Regions from separate parts of the Scytonema sp. PRP1 genome, predicted to be linked through region 1. Evidence: riboswitches for the same ligand, from Rfam matches in the RefSeq annotation. Region 1 holds a riboswitch; the other holds the start of a gene.
What was found. A riboswitch is a leader RNA that binds a small molecule or an ion and turns the genes downstream of it on or off. The one in region 1 is predicted to bind cyclic di-AMP.
Positions count from the first base shown of each region.

Region 2: linked by a shared signal. The riboswitch ahead of ntrB (nitrate ABC transporter permease) and the one ahead of V5G28_RS11755 (glycosyltransferase) in region 1 are both predicted to bind cyclic di-AMP.

Region 1 covers NZ_JBAHYJ020000059.1:64,590-72,714, reverse strand. Annotated here, with positions in the region: cyclic di-AMP (ydaO/yuaA leader) riboswitch at 1,028-1,240, shown strand; gene V5G28_RS11760 (hypothetical protein) at 1,207-1,383, opposite strand; gene V5G28_RS11755 (glycosyltransferase) at 1,400-2,677, shown strand; gene V5G28_RS11750 (hypothetical protein) at 2,856-3,107, shown strand; gene V5G28_RS11745 (carotenoid oxygenase family protein) at 3,848-5,368, shown strand; gene V5G28_RS11740 (DUF2834 domain-containing protein) at 5,441-6,106, shown strand; gene V5G28_RS11735 (flavin monoamine oxidase family protein) at 6,095-7,363, opposite strand; partial or broken gene V5G28_RS11730 (phosphoribosyltransferase) at 7,646-8,125, shown strand, end outside.
Region 2 covers NZ_JBAHYJ020000120.1:70,839-78,963, reverse strand. Annotated here, with positions in the region: gene V5G28_RS32140 (hypothetical protein) at 1-445, opposite strand, end outside; gene V5G28_RS32135 (universal stress protein) at 1,085-1,777, opposite strand; gene V5G28_RS32130 (ABC transporter ATP-binding protein) at 1,893-2,732, opposite strand; gene V5G28_RS32125 (ABC transporter substrate-binding protein) at 2,871-4,283, opposite strand; gene ntrB (nitrate ABC transporter permease) at 4,598-5,446, opposite strand; cyclic di-AMP (ydaO/yuaA leader) riboswitch at 5,544-5,758, opposite strand; gene V5G28_RS32115 (sensor histidine kinase) at 6,027-7,220, shown strand; gene rnc (ribonuclease III) at 7,272-7,961, opposite strand; partial or broken gene V5G28_RS32105 (Swt1 family HEPN domain-containing protein) at 8,073-8,125, opposite strand, start outside.

The sequences.
Region 1 (8,125 bases):
GCGATATTGAACGATGTAAAGCGTTTAAAGTACTTAAAACAACTTTTATCTTGCTTCTAATTTACTCGCATCCGTCGGCTTAACATAACTGTCTAGAGAAAGAAGGGCGCTCTTGCTCAAGTTAGATTAGACAATAAAGGATAGCTGCCTCAAAAGACAAAAAGACAATGCACTCAGTCAAGAAACGACATGGCTCCTCTTTCGTGACTCTCATAATCTTTTTCTTTTTTTGGCAAATAAAGTCATGTCCTTTTTTAACAAATTACAAAGGACACAGACTAAAGAAAAATCAGAGAAAATTACAGATTATTTAGTTTTACTATATCTCACGTAAAAAAATGAGTTATTTAACCTAAATTAACTTTAAAGATTTCACGTTAATACTAAAAAAATGTTTCTTAATGAATTTTCATATAAGCAGATTTATATCTAACTACTCTCTTATCTCATGTTATTTGAATTCCATGCCATCTTATTTAAATACTATTTCAACGAAATGCCTTGCTACAAATTGATGTTTCTATATATTAATTGATAAAAAAGGATGCCTTGCTACAAATTGATGTTTCTATATATATTAATTGATAAAAAGGGATGCCTTGCTACAATTGATGTTTCTATATATTAATTGATAAAAAAGGATGTCTTGCTACAAATTGATGTTTCTATATATATTAATTGATAAAAAGGGATGCCTTGCTACAATTGATGTTTCTATATATATTAATTGATAAAAAAATCTATGTTTAGATAAATTTATGTTTAATCGTAGCTTTTTTTCTTTAATCAACGTATAATCATGATAACGTTTATGGTAGAAACGCAATATAACCCTAATTTTTCAGCAGGCGAGTATAGCCAAATAATGTTGTTCAGTGTTTGCATAACTTGCAATGGAACATATTGAAGCGCATTTGTGCTTGTAGCTAGTAGGAGTCACCCGTAAAAAAGGTTGACTTAAATCACCTTACAGGTTAAATTCTTAACAAATCTACATCAGTCTGCCTAATCCACGGATTGCCCCAAACATTTAGTTATGTCGGGGTAATTTTGGAGCGGAGGAACCAAGTTTGGGGCTAATCTCACAAAAGAGGAAAGAATGAAAAATGAAAGAATGAAAAAAGACAAAATTACTCTAGTTTTTTCTTCTGTCTTTTTTTTTCTTCTTTTCTCTCCCACAGAAGGACATCTCTCAGTCCTAGCCCGTCAGCTAACTTCGTCGGCATTGGGAGGAGACTGAACGAGCAGCATTCTTACGAGTAATGCCTTGTTCTCGTCAGTGTCCTTGGCTGGTATCTGTGCGCTTCGTTGTACCTGCCCTCGATCTTGAGAAAAGGGTTCTAGTACCTTCTCTTTTGGTAGCTGAGGCAGGAATATTGCCATATGGTGAAGTTCAACTATGTTACCGACCAAAAAACATCGCATCGCTCTGATTTCTGTTGATGGAGACCCGGCTGCAGAAATTGGACAGGAAGAGGCTGGGGGACAAAATGTCTATGTGCGTCAAGTAGGTTTTGCCCTTGCTGAGCAAGGTTGGCAGGTGGATATGTTCACTCGCCGAAGTAGCCGTGAGCAAGCTGCCATTGTGCAACATAGACCATTATGTCGCACTATCCGCTTGAAGGCTGGACCTGCGGCGTTTATAGGGCGATATGACTTATTCGACCATATGCCTGAATTCATCGCAGAGTTCAAAGCATTCCAGCAGGAGCAAGGATTTCAGTACCCTCTGATTCATACCAACTACTGGTTGTCCTCTTGGGTGGGTATGGAACTGAAAAAGCAGCAACCGTTGATTCAGTTGCATACTTACCACTCTTTGGGAGTAGTCAAGTACAGTGCTATTTCTGATATCCCAGCAATTGGTAGCAAGCGACTAGCCGTTGAAAAAGCCTGTCTGGAAACTGTGGATCGAGTCGTTGCAACAAGTCCTCAAGAACAGGAACATATGCGAAGACTCGTTTCCACCCAAGGGCAAATAGAAGTGATTCCTTGTGGGACTGATATCGATAAGTTTGGGTCAATTCAAAGGTCTGCAGCACGGCAAGAATTAGGAATTGCACCTGATGCCAAGATGGTTCTCTACGTCGGTCGTTTTGATCGGCGCAAGGGAATTGAGACACTCGTGCGAGCTATTGCAAAGTCGAGTTTGCGCTGTTCAGATAACCTACAACTCGTTATTGGAGGTGGCTATCGTCCAGGTCACAGCGATGGGAACGAGCGCGATCGCATCGCCGGGATCGTGGCTGAACTCGGATTGGAAGATTGCACAACCTTTCCAGGTCGCCTTGATGATTCTGTTCTCCCCTTGTACTATGCAGCCGCAGATGTGTGTGTTGTACCAAGTCACTACGAACCTTTTGGTTTAGTTGCGATTGAAGCAATGGCAAGTCGGACTCCAGTCGTGGCTAGTGATGTTGGGGGGTTACAGTTTACAGTCGTACCTGAAGTGACTGGGTTACTTGTTCCCCCTAAAGATGAAGCCGCTTTTGCCGATGCTATTGACCGCATTGTGATCAATCCAACTTGGCGAGATCAATTAGGTGAGGCTGGTCGCCAACGTGTAGAAATCGCTTTCAGTTGGCATAGTGTGGCATCCCGGTTGACTCAGATCTACACACATCTACTGGCTCAAACCATGCCCTCAATAGAGAGCAAAGCTCAAGTTGCAGCTTAATTTCTACAGCTTTAACAGTGTTGTGTGTAGGGGCAAGAACAACCTTGCACTCATACCAAGTGCTGATTGGAAAATGCTCCGGACTTAGCACTAAAATGCAGCACTAGTAAAAAGAGTAATTCTGTCTAATGGCTATGCCGAGTGACAGAAACGCGCACAAACAGCAAAAAACAAGCCAATGAATCTCTTACATCAGGGAGTTATGAATATGCTGAATATCGGAGATTACGTACGGCATCAAATGACAGGACAGATAGGTCAAGTCATCGGTTATGGACATCAAATACTGCAGGGAGTCTATCTAACGACCCTAAAAGTACGAGCCAGCAACAGTCACTTAATTGATAATCAAAGCAGATTTATTGAGGATGTGTATTCTGAATGGGTGGTAGCAGAACCAGCAGAAAGCGGGGTGGTACTGCAAGCTTGAGACTTATTTAATTGAGCGCTGAGAACAAATCAGATTCTCCAACCCTCCCTTTTAAAGGAGTTAGGAGGAGCATCTAAGATTTGTTGAAACAATATGACTAGCTGCTGTCTTAGCAGCATAGTCAAGATAGAGGGGAAAGTCTACTGGGCTTTGCCCCTTCTATTTATATGGTTGCAATTTACAAAAAATTACAAATTTCCTAAGCCTTCAGACACAAAATATATTAGCCCGCAGTATCTCATATCATGTCCGCTCAATGACCAACAAATCCTGGAAAACCCCCTCCCCCTATCCCCAGAGGGGATCCCGAGTCCCCCGTAAAGCTACGCTTCACGTCCCCTCCCCGCTTGCGGGGAGGGGTTAGGGGTGGGGTTCTGTAATTATGGGTAATTTGGCGGACATCATATCAAATTAGAAATAACTTGATAAACCTAACCAGAGAAAGACGATCAACAGTCTTTAATCTTCATAGCATCTATGTAACTTAACTTTAACCAGGATTAATTAATCTGGAAACTTAAAGCTCATCACATCTCCAATTGCCAAAAGACCCAGTGGTTACAGGCGGGAGATGTGATAGGTCTATGTAGATACAGGCATTTGTACATAAGGAAAGAAAACATTATGCGGCTGAATCTGACTTTGTTTTGGGTAACTTTATCCTTCGTCATCGTGGGAGCAATTATGCTGCTTCTCCAACCCGCTATTGATTTTCACTAAATAGAGTTGACTTTTGGCTGATGCAAACAATTCCATCCCAACAAAATACATCCTCCTGTGAATCTAAACCCTACAAGTTGGAAGACTGGCAGGGAGCTAATTGCTCACTCAATCAAGAGTATGACTATTGGATTGAGGATGTTGAGGGAGAAATTCCAACCAATCTAAACGGTACACTGTTTCGCAACGGTCCTGGTCTACTAGATATCTTCGGTCGGGAGATTCATCACCCTTTCGATGGAGATGGTATGATTTGTGCGATCGCCTTCTCCAACGGATGCGCTCATTTCCGCAATCGCTTTGTTCGTACAGAAGGCTACTGTGCAGAACAGAAAGCAGGTAGGATGGTCTACCGGGGTGTGTTTGGAACCGAAAAACCAGGAGGCTGGTTGGCAAACGCCTTTGACTTAAGAAAGAAGAACGTTGCCAACACCAATATCATCTACTGGGGCGAAAAACTGCTAGCCCTGTGGGAGGCTTCGCATCCCTATCGTCTTGATCCCAACACGTTAGAAACTTTGGGGATCGAAACGCTGGACGGCGTTCTGCACAAAGACTCGCCCTTTGCTGCTCATCCGATGATAGATCCTGGTGATGAAAATCGGGAACCCCGTCTAGTCACTTTCGCCATCAAACCTGGTCCGATCACAACTATCAGTGTCTATGAGTTGAACCAGGCTGGTAAAGTTGTACAACAACACGATCATCGAATTCCAGGCTTTGCCTTCATCCACGATTTTGCGATTACGCCAAACTATTGCCTGTTCTTTCAAAATCCAGTTTCCTTTAATCCCCTACCATATCTGCTTGGCTTTCGGGGAGCAGCGGAGTGCATTAAGTTTCACAGGCGTAGCCCGACTAAAATTTGGCTCATCCCTCGCGATCCCTCTCAAGAAGTTCAAGTTATCGAAACAGACCCCTGTTTTGTTTTCCACCATGCCAACGCTTTTGAGCAGGGCGACGAATTGATTGTTGACTCAGTTTGCTATGAAACTTTTCCAGGCATTGACCACAATCTGAATTACCAGGAAATTGACTTTGATGCTCGACCTCCTGCACAGCTGTGGCGTTTTCACCTCAACTTGAAAACGAAAACAGCACAACGAGATTTACTTGTTGAGCGTTCGTGTGAGTTTCCGTTTATTCATCCTGATCGGATTGGTAAACCACATCAGTGCATATTCTTAGCAGCTGCTCACCAACCACAAGGCGATGCACCCCAGCAAGCGATTATTAAAGTTGATCCCGAATACGGTGAACAAGAATTTTGGAGTGCTGCACCTAAAGGTTTCCTTGGGGAACCTGTGTTTGTACCTCGACCAGGCAGTACTCAAGAAGATGATGGGTGGGTGCTGACATTGGTCTATGATGCAGATCACAATCGAACTGATGTCGTTATTTTGGACGGAACTTGTTTGGAAAAAGGGGCGATTGCCTTCGGCACTGGGCTTTGCCCAATCGCTCGTCTGCACTTAAAGCACCACATTCCTTATGGATTGCATGGCAGCTTCACAAACGAAAGAATGAAGTATGAAGAATAAAAAAACTATACTTTATTTATTCTTCTCATTTTTACCTTCGTCTCATACTTCACAATTCAAGCTTTAGAAGTTATGGGTAGAAAAGCCGTTTTGTTGATCATCTGGATAGGATTTGTCGCCTACACTATATGGTTGGCTCCACTCGATCAATCAGACACATGGTCTTTAGGAGGGAAGCTGTTGACACTCCACTGGGGAAAGCTTAACGCCATCATCCCAGCTATATTCTGCCTGATGGGTATCTGGCCGATGATTTATGCTTGCCTAATGTTTGCCGATGGCAAAATGCAAAACTTTCGCGCTTGGCCCTATTTCATTGGGTCAAACTTCACAGGTGTCATCTGTCTTTTGCCGTATTTAATTTTTCGTCAATCTCATCAACAATTCTTTGGAAAAAAGGATAAGTTACTGGAAATTCTTGATCGGCGCTCAACAGGAGTTTCTCTTGTGATTGGTACAATTTGCATACTAGCTTATGCAACAATTGCTGGAAATTGGCAAGATTACGTTCAGCAATTTCAGACTCAGCAATTTGTTCACCTCATCAGTATCGACTTCTGTTTGATGTGCCTAATATTTCCCATAACTTCACTATTCGATGATGACATGGCACGAAGAGGTCTTAAAGACCCTCGTATTTTTTGGGCAGTTGCGCTCTTACCCTTGTTTGGTCCATTATTATATCTTTGCTTGCGTCCATCATTACCACAGACAGATGCAAAAGAATTATTCGCTTAATAAGTTAAGGATTTGTTGTGCAGCACGCTGACCACTGCGAATTGCGCCCTCCATATAACCACGATACTCCACAGGGGCAGTATGCTCGCCAGCAAAGAAAACCCGACCAGCAGACTGCGTTAAATGTGGGTTAAAGCGATGCAAGTCTCCCGGTCTAAAATAGCAGTAGGCACCTCGCGCCCATTCATCAGCACTCCAGTCATAAGAACGAGAGGTGATAATTTGCGGTGCATCAGGATAGATAGTATTTACTGCTGCCACTGCTAACTCACTAGCGTGCTCAGATAACTTTAAACTGCGAGTACCCCCACTGAAACAGGAAAGAATTTTTTCCGTCCCCATCTGAGCGAAAGTCGGCTCCCAGATAGCTTGGTAATCACCCCCAAGCAGCACAATTCCAAAGTTTGGCTTTGACCAAAAGCGGTGTGGATATTGCAATAAGGTCTTGACGACACCACCGTAAGGTAAGCTGGAAATAGCCTCTCGCTGTGCGTCAACAAGTGGTGCTTCTATCGGAATGTGACGCAGCACGCTCCAAGGAATCGTCACTATCACGCTGTCAGCCACAACCTCAACTAAACCGCTTGCTGTCTCAACATTAACAGTCACAGTCTCACTTGTTTGCTGGATACGACGCACGGGAGTGCCAATGTGAACTCGCTCTTGGAGATGTTGAGCTAAGGCATTTACCAGACGCGAAATACCGCCACGAACTCGCATATTGCAGCCAGTGTCGCTGATACCTGTAAGATAAGCAAAGAAACCTATGCCAATCAACTCTGGGTCGGTTGCAAAGAATGAAGAAGCGAGCCAACGGGCAATTCGATGGGCAAAGGGCGCAATTGAGTGCGTATCCAACCACTGATCTAAGGTCTGTTGCGGGTCTTTTTGCTCTTCAAGCAGGCTTTCGAGTTTTGCATAGAAATCGTCTAAAGCATTGCTTTGTTCCTTTGTGAGGGATATACGGTTGCGAAGACTTCCCTCTATAAACCAGTAGAGGTCGTCAGGAAATTTGGTTGCAGGGTCAAGTTGGATACCGAACTCGGCTGCATAAGTCATGAGCGCGCTGTGGTTATCGTCCACAAACTCAGCACCTAACTCGCCATATTGTCCTGCACCTAGTTCAACGGTATAAGCGCGACCACCCACACGCTCACGCGCCTCAAAAACCTGGACATCCAACCCTGCGCGTACCAGTTCATAAGCTGCACTTAGCCCTGCTAGTCCTGCACCAATGATAATAGTTTGATGTGACATGGCTTAACTCCGGAAAAATATCAAACAAAACTAACTTATCGTGATATTTGGATCTGCATTTTAATTCATTCTCTAAGTAGACTGATAAAACTGACACAACCTTCCATTAGTCAGAGGAAAGGAAATTTATAAGTTTTTAATATTAGGGGATAACACTAATAAAGATTAAGCAAAAGCTTAGAACCCAAGAGCCAAAATTCAACATGAAAAGGTAACCAAAGAAGGATGCGCTTTTATACTTAAAAACTCATTCCTTTAAAAACGAAAAAGGAGCGCTACACTATGCTATATAAAAACCGAAAGGCAGCAGGTCAAATTTTGGCTAAAGAGTTGGCAGCTTATGCTAACCGCCAAGATGTGCTGGTGTTAGCGCTCCCAAGGGGGGTGTTCCCGTCGCATTTGAAGTTGCTAAAGCATTAAATGCCCCTTTAAACGTTTTTGTGGTACGCAAACTGGGTGTACCCGAACAACAAGAACTCGCAATGGGAGCTATAGCTTCTGGTGGAGTGCGGGTATTAAATGAGAATATTGTGCGATCGCTTGGTATATCCGAGGCAGCTATTAACCAGGTAGTCGCAAAAGAACAACAGGAATTAGAGCGACGCGAACGCCTTTATCGTGGCGTACATCCCGTTCCAACGCTGCATGAACGTACTGTGATTTTGGTAGATGATGGTTTAGCAACGGGTGCAACTATGCGTGCGGCTGTTGTAGCGTTGCAGCAACAAAAACCTGCCAAGATCATAGTTGCCGTACCAGTTT
Region 2 (8,125 bases), on a different contig from region 1:
CACGAACTTCTCGTTGGCTGTTCGCAGTTTCTTCTTCAAATTGGGCAATTCTTTTTTCTAAAGACATCGTTATATTTTTGTTTTCTTCAGCAACTGCTTTCACTGCTTTACCGCGTTCTACTTGCTCGTTTTTTAGCCGATCTGCTATGGACTCAACCTCTTTCTTAATGTACGTTTCTAAGGAATCTAAACGTTTTCTTGTTTCATCCCGTAAATCAGCAGATTCTTTAACCAGACGCTCTTCTAAGCGGGTAAACCTTCTTTCCACCTCCCGCATCTGATTACCAAAAAGAATATCTCTGACTTTTGCTAAGCTGTGGCTTTCTCCCATCTCTGTACTATTATCTGTACTATTAAAGAGAGGAATATTTGTATTTTGGTTGGATCCTGCTTGAAGTGGTTCTACCATACTATGATTGCTATGTTCTCCTTCGGGCGGGTTCATGTTATTAATCCTTTCGGGATTGCAATGAATTGTGCATTTGCTTGTTTTCTGACATCTTATGTGATGTGTTTGTACTTCCCTAGAAATAGTTTTAAGCTATACTCCGTAGGGTAGCATCTTTGAATCATAAAGCAAGTCGTCTCCTCGGGAGAGTTCAAATGGTTATTGAAACAATTTCAAAACTTCAAATCTTTCGAGGAGTTAAAATTTTATTAATAAAAGTTAATTTTTTGAAAAAATCTTTAAATTTTTATACAAATACTTTAAATAACAAGCATCGCCACAGAATGTATTCAGCATACAGTTAATCCACTAAGAATCACGCGTAGCGTGTGCCTATGGTACATAGCGTGTTCCCCTAGACGCCCTTTGGGGGTGCATCGGTTGGGTAGGGTAGTATCTCCCAAGATTCTTCGCTTTGCTCAGAATGACATATTATAACGCAACTTGTATTGGTAGAAATTACACCCAGATTTTTTGCAGATTAGCAAAAAAAATACCACATACATACATAATATATATATGTATGTGGTATTTTGTACTCTGAAGAAATAGGGATAATCATCCTATTGGTAAGGGGTTTAAGAAACCGGGCTTCTATACTTAGGTGTCTCTCCACAACATTCGCAACTATGTCCGCTAAGCGCGTTTCTCATTGACAAAATTGGGTATACCTAGTACTGAACAGGGGAACTTAGAACCGAGCTGTTGCACTATCGGATGATTGACAGAGTTACAGCCAAGTAATAGTAAATCTGCACCTTCTGATACAACCACTTTCCTAAGTTCCTTGCCAATGCAACCAAACCGAAGATGAGCTTTAAAAGAACTTTTCCATTCCGCAGCTAGACAACTTGCTTGCCGCAAAATACCTTCTGCTTGTGCAAATCTATCTACTAATCTTTCTTGTGAGTAGGCTGTGTTCGCCTGCATTTTTGTTTGAGTTGTCACACCTGTGTCAAACTCATTTAAGGGGAAGCTTGTTGAACAGTGTGAAGGATTTTGTTCGGTTGCTCGCTGAGTTGCAAATTCCTCTTTTTGTAAGACATCTGCAGCATTACTACTTTGATTTTCCTCGATCACATAAACCACTTGAACTGTGACTTGCGCCTTTGTAGCTAAAAGTGTTTGATGAGCCATTAACAAGGCAATATCTAACGCAGTATGACTGTTGGGAGAACTATTATAACCAACGATTAAGTTAACTGATTTTTCAGGTTGCCCCTGTTTCCATACAGGTGTCTCTGGTGTCGAGATTAACACCATTTGCTCAATTAAATCATCTCTTCCGATAGCGTTTTGCAGACGCACCAATATGGGCTTGAGATTCATAGTTTTATCTCTGACTAAAGAAAAATTTACAAAAACAATGACGAATTTGTAATTCATAATCCGTAATTGACTTGAACATTAGAAATTACGAATTATGAATTAAGAAGTTTTTCGATTACTCGTCTTGAGTGAAATAGCGATCTAGGAAATTTAGGGCGTAGTTGCGGAGATCATAGTACTCTTTTGAGTTTCTCATCGCAGCGCGATCGCGTGGATGAGGAAACGGTACTTCTAGTATCTCCCCAATATTAGCCGCAGGTCCATTGGTCATCATAATAATGCGATCCGACATATAAATCGCTTCATCCACATCATGGGTAACCATCATGACCGCCTGTCGGTGATTTTCCCAGATATCCAACACTTGCCGCTGCAATTTCCCCCGAGTTAGGGCATCTAACGCCCCAAAAGGTTCGTCCATCAGCAGCATTTTCGGGCGAATTGCTAATGCTCTAGCAATACCCACCCGCTGCTTCATCCCGCCAGAAATTTCCTCAGGATACTTATCAGCGGCTGCTGTTAAATTTACCATTGCCAGGTGTTCGTTCACAATGCTAATTTTTTCAGCCCGATTGGCATCTTTTAGCACTTCATCTACCGCAAGTCGGATATTTTCCCGCACAGTTAACCAAGGTAACAGCGAATAGTGTTGAAACACCATCATCCGCTCAGCCCCTGGTTTACGAATTTCTTTGCCATCTAACCGCACTAATCCAGAAGTCGCTTTTTCTAAGCCAGCGACAATCTTTAAAAGTGTCGATTTACCGCAACCAGAGTGACCAATAACAGAAATATATTCATCTTCGCCCACTGTTAAGTTGACATTATCTAAAACGACAAATTCACCCCCATCAGGTTTTGTATATGACTTGAATAAATTTTCAATCTCCAGAAATCCAGTGGTGGGAGGTGAAGCCTTATCATAGGCATCTGTTGAGAAAGAGGTAGATTTCATTTGACACTCCTGCAATGAGTCATTGGTCATTAGTCATTAGTCATTGGTCATTAGTCTTTAGTTATCAGTCATCTATATAAGACAAAAAACAAATGACAAAGGACAGTCAATACAATATGATGAACTCTGCCGAGTCCGCTAGGACATGAAGAAAGATTTAGGAGCGTTTGCCCTGATCTCAAAACTCTTGAGATACCCCACCGGATCACTGGGATCAAAAGCTTTTTTGTCGATAAATAGTTCAGCTTGTTCTAGCTTGTAATCTTCTTTTGGAGATTCAATTCCCATTTCAGCAGCAATTTCTCGGTACAAGTCAGTGCGCCAAGCTTGACGCGCCAATTCTTCAGCATTTTTGGGAATTTCTTTAATTTGTCCCCACCGAGCCGATTGAGTCATTAACCAAATACTCTGAGATTGCCACAGAAATGTTGAATGGTCATTTGGCACTTTGACAAGATTGGCAGGTTTTTCAAAAAAGATTGTTGTATCCGTCGATTTCACAAGACGTTTTTTGTCATCGAAACCGCCGTAATTGTATTCGCCAACAATTGCTGGTTTTGTTAATTTGAGTTTTGCTCCTGTAAATGACTTATTCGTGATAATCTTAGCCACTTCCTCCCGGTTTTTTGGATCACCACAATACCTACAAGCTTCTATCATTGCCTTAACCAAGGAGCGATAGGTTTTGGGATTTTCTTTGATGAAAGACTCCATGACACCTAACAGTCTGTCTGGGTGTCCTTCCCAGATTTCCCTACCCTGAGCGAAAGTAAAGCCAATTCCATCATTGCCAGTAATTGCTCGTGTATTCCAAGGTTCTGCCACCATATAACCTTGCATTGCCCCAATTCTCATGTTCACTACCATCTGTGGCGGTGGGACAATAATGATGCGAAATTCTTTGTCAGGAGCAACTCCAGCAGCAGCAGATAAGTAGCGGATAAAGTATTCATAAATTGCCGAACTGAGCACCACTGCCCAAACCCGTTGCTCGGCTGGTAATTTTTCAAAGTAATTGCGGAAATCTCGCCCAAACTCTTCCAAATTGCCGTTATAGTCTCGCCAAGGACGCAACCCAGACTGCCACATTGCCTTATTCATCGTCATGGCGTTACCGTGACGGTGAATGGTCATTGCCGCACACAAAGGTGCATGACGTGCGCCTTCTGCACCTGTTCTCGCATTCATCACCGCGCCACTTACAACAGGCGAAGCATCGAGGCGACCAAAAATAATGCCATCACGAGACGTACCCCAGCTAGCTTCACGGCTGAGGGTGACATTTAAACCATACTTGCGGAAAAACCCTTTCTCCCAGGCTACAGCAAAAGGAGCGCAGTCATTTACCGGGACATACCCCACTGTAATGTTAGGTTTTTCCAGTGTCTTGGGGTCTACCACTGGTTCCACCGCCAATGCCGCTTGTGATATTCCTTTGGGCGCACGGTTAGCATTAATCGCACAAGAAGAAAGTCCAGTAGCAAATGCCGTTGCTCCCAGTCCTTGAATAAAGTCTCGTCGCTTCCAGTTATTTGTGTTATTGTCACTCATAAAAAACCTCCTGCGGCGGCGAAATCAGTGCAAAAATTAACACGAAGGCGCAAAAGTTATGTGTTTAAGCTGTCACACATTTGATTTATGTACGGTTTTATGCAGGTAGGCTGCTAACTAAAAAGTGAGTTTTTTATTGCGTGAATTGCTTATCCCCCCCGCCCTGTGTTATTCGCTCTTTATTCCAAAAGGTCAGATTTCACCACATGAAACGGCTGTTTGAACCGTAAGGCACCCTTACTAAAAGTGGCGACACGCCAATGCGTTAACGCAATGTAACGGAACTTATACCTGTTTTGACCGTTGACAAATAGCTAATTTGTTGCCGGGCGACGAGTGACAAAAGCTTGTATTCTACCGATCGCGTAATCTAGGAATAGCCCTGTTAAGCCAATCACCAGCACGGCAAGAAAAACAGAATTCAAGTTTAGGCGACTCCATTCATCCCAAACAAAAAAGCCGATTCCAATACCGCCTGTGAGCATTTCTACAGCGACGATCACTAGCCAAGCAATTCCTAAACTAATCCGCAAACCTGTAAAAATGTAAGGCAAACTTGCGGGCCAAATGATTTTTGTAATTCTTCGCCAACGGGGCATTTCCAGAACTCGTGCCACATCTATATAATCTTTGGGAACACTGGAAACTCCCAAGGCAGTGTTAATGATTGTGGGCCACAAAGAAGTGATGAAAATCACAAATATTGCCGATGGATCTGCCAAATTAAAGATTGCCAAGGCAATAGGAAGCCATGCTAGGGGCGATACTGGCTTGAAGATTTGAATGACGGGATTAAGAACCATCAGTGCTGTTTTGGACATCCCAATCAGAAAACCAACAGGAATCGCAACAAGAGCGCCTAGCCCAAAGCCTATTAATACCCGTCGGATACTTGCTATTAATAGCCAGCCAATACCCAAATTACCTGGTCCTCTTTGGAAAAATGGGTTGAGGATGTAATCTAAATTTGCTGCCAGCGCCTCAGGAGGGGTGGGCATCAATTCATGGTTGGCAAGGGCAATAATCCACCATATAACAATCACGCCCAAAAAACCAACCAGAGGCAGCAAAAAAGCGTCCCGTACGACTACGGGTTTAGCACGTTTCCAAGCTGTTTGACCAGCAACCGCCAGAATGGCAGCTACATTCAGTTGAAATATCATTTATGACCTCAACAGACTCAAGCTCAGGTACAAGGAATCCGAGCAGTACCAGCCAAGGATACTGATGAGATCAGAACATTATAGTAATGCCGTCCCTTCAGTCTCCTCTCATTGCCTACGAAGTTAGCTGACGGGCTAGGGCTGAGAGATGCCCCTCTCTTAGAAGAAGGAAGAAACAAAAAGAAAAATACAATCATTTTTTGTTCTTGTATTTGCTCTTGACTATATTTGTTCTTCACTCTTTTTCTTCTATGAGATGCGCCCCATACTTTGGTTCCTCCGCTCCAACTTACGCTTCGGCGATTCGTTGGATTAGGCTGACTTACTCTTATTATTAAAGTAAAGGTAACATTGGTACACAGTATCGTCAAGCCACCTTAGGATATACTTTTTTAGGCTCAAAAACAAGTATCCTTCTTGAGCAAAGTCATCTATATTAAGATATATAAATATTGGCTAAAAATTATGTATTTTTATGTTGGAACATGAAATGCTTTTAAGAAACAAATGTAACACCTCTCTATCATATATAAATAATAAAATATTTTTCTCTGCTCGTATTATTATCCACCCATAAGTGATGAAAGATTTTAGCCAATTGCTGCGCGATAAAACTCAGACCATTTTAGAGCAGTGGGTGGAAGCTGTTCGTCAGGATAAAAAGATTTCCAGTACCAATAATCTATCCCGCACAGCTATTGAAAATCATCTTAGCCATGTCCTCTCGGCGCTGGCGAGTGTGCTTTCTCAATATCAAGAAGATCAAATTCAACCCTTGGTTCAGGCAAGTTTGCATCATGGTACTCTCAGGGCTGAGCAAGGTTTCGATCCAGCAGAAATTGCCCGAGAGTATCGTCTGTTGCGTGATGTCATCTTTGTTACTTTAGAGCCGGACTTAGTGCAAGCATCAGCACTAGAAGTAATGCGAGCTGTGCGTTTGATTGACATGGTGTTGGATGAGGCGATCGCCTGCTGTTTCCAAACCTACACCAAACAGCGATTAACAGAATTAGAGCAGTTGCAAAATCAGTTGAGCCTCAACAACCAGGAACTGACTCGTTTAGTGCGGGCAAATCAAGACAATTTATCGATTCTGGCACACGAACTCAAAAGCCCTTTAACTTCGATAATTGGTTATTCTGATTTGTTTTTGCGCCTCCAACGCCAACAATCCAACGAGAAAGACAGTATAACTCATTTAGAACACGTTGAACGTGTACTACGCTCTGGAAGGCTATTACTCCACCTGATTAACGATGCACTCGAGATTTCCCGCTACGATGCAGGGCAGATGAAACTACAGGCAGAACCAACCAATGTGCATGAATTAATCATAAATGTCTATGAAATGTTGCAGCCTTTAGCTGATAATAAAAATTTACAAATGGGAGTTGATTGCGATCGCGCTCCTGAAGAAGTTGTCACAGATCCGTTACGATTGCAGCAAATTGTCACAAATCTTGTTAGCAATGCGATTCGCTACACAGAGTCGGGAACTGTAAAAATTAAGTGTGAAACATTGGGCATTGACAAGTGGAGTATTGTAGTTTGTGACACTGGAATTGGGATTGAGCCAGAAGACCAAGCCCAGATATTTGAACCCTACTTTCGCATTGCTTCTGGTAGTAAGTCGTTCCTTCCTGATAGTACTGGCTTGGGCTTGGCAATAGTTTCACGGCTCGTGAAATTATTGCAAGGTGAAATTAGTTTAGTCTCCGAGATGGGAGTGGGTTCTACTTTCACAGTGAGTTTGCCGTTGAAAGTAGAAATCTGAAATTTGAAGTATGTATCCAAATTTTAAAAAATAAACAGTAAAAAAGTACCCTTACTCAGATCCTAGCCCTGATTTTTCTAGCCTAGCCAGCGCATCTTCAGCAGCCGCTTTTGCAGCATCTTTTTTACTGCGCCCCTTGCCTTCACCGTACTGTTTGTCTCCCACAAATACTTTAGAAATGAATTCTGGAGCGTGAGAAGAACCACCTACTTGAACTGTGTCATATTTGGGAGGTGTTTGGGTAATGTTGCGTTGTACCCATTCCTGAAACCGATTTCTAGAGTCCACATTTGAGCGAAACTCCACAATACTTTCAGGTACAGAATCAAATAGCGGTTCCACAACAGCACGAACTGCTTCGATATCATAATTGTTGTCTAGATAGTAAGCAGCAATGACTGCTTCAAAGGCGCTGCTGAGCAAATTGGGATTTTGGAAACCTCCTTCTAAAGTTGCTCCTTTACCCAACCGCATCCTCAAGTTTAAACCCACCTCAATTGCAAACTTTGCCAGTTGATTTTCATCTACAAGTGCAGAACGCCGACGGGTTAATTGATCTTCTTCTTTTTCCGGGTGACGACGATAGAGGTATTCGCCACTTAGAAAAGTCAGTAAAGCATCACCGAGAAACTCTAGGCGCTCGTTGTGTTCTCCTTCTTGGGGGTTTTCGTGGACATAGGAACGATGCGTCAGCGCACGGCGTAAAAGAGAACTATCCTGAAAGCTTTGTTGTTTAATGATTTCAGCCAATTTATCTCTGGGGGCTTTTTCAGTTTGCTTGGGACTGAGGATTGCTAGGACTTCTTGCTTTTGCTGTTGTGCAACATTCACCTCTGGCGCAGAGATAGCCTTGAGAAGTCGAGCGATCGTGTCGATCGCGCGATAGGTGTCCTCTGTTAAAAAGC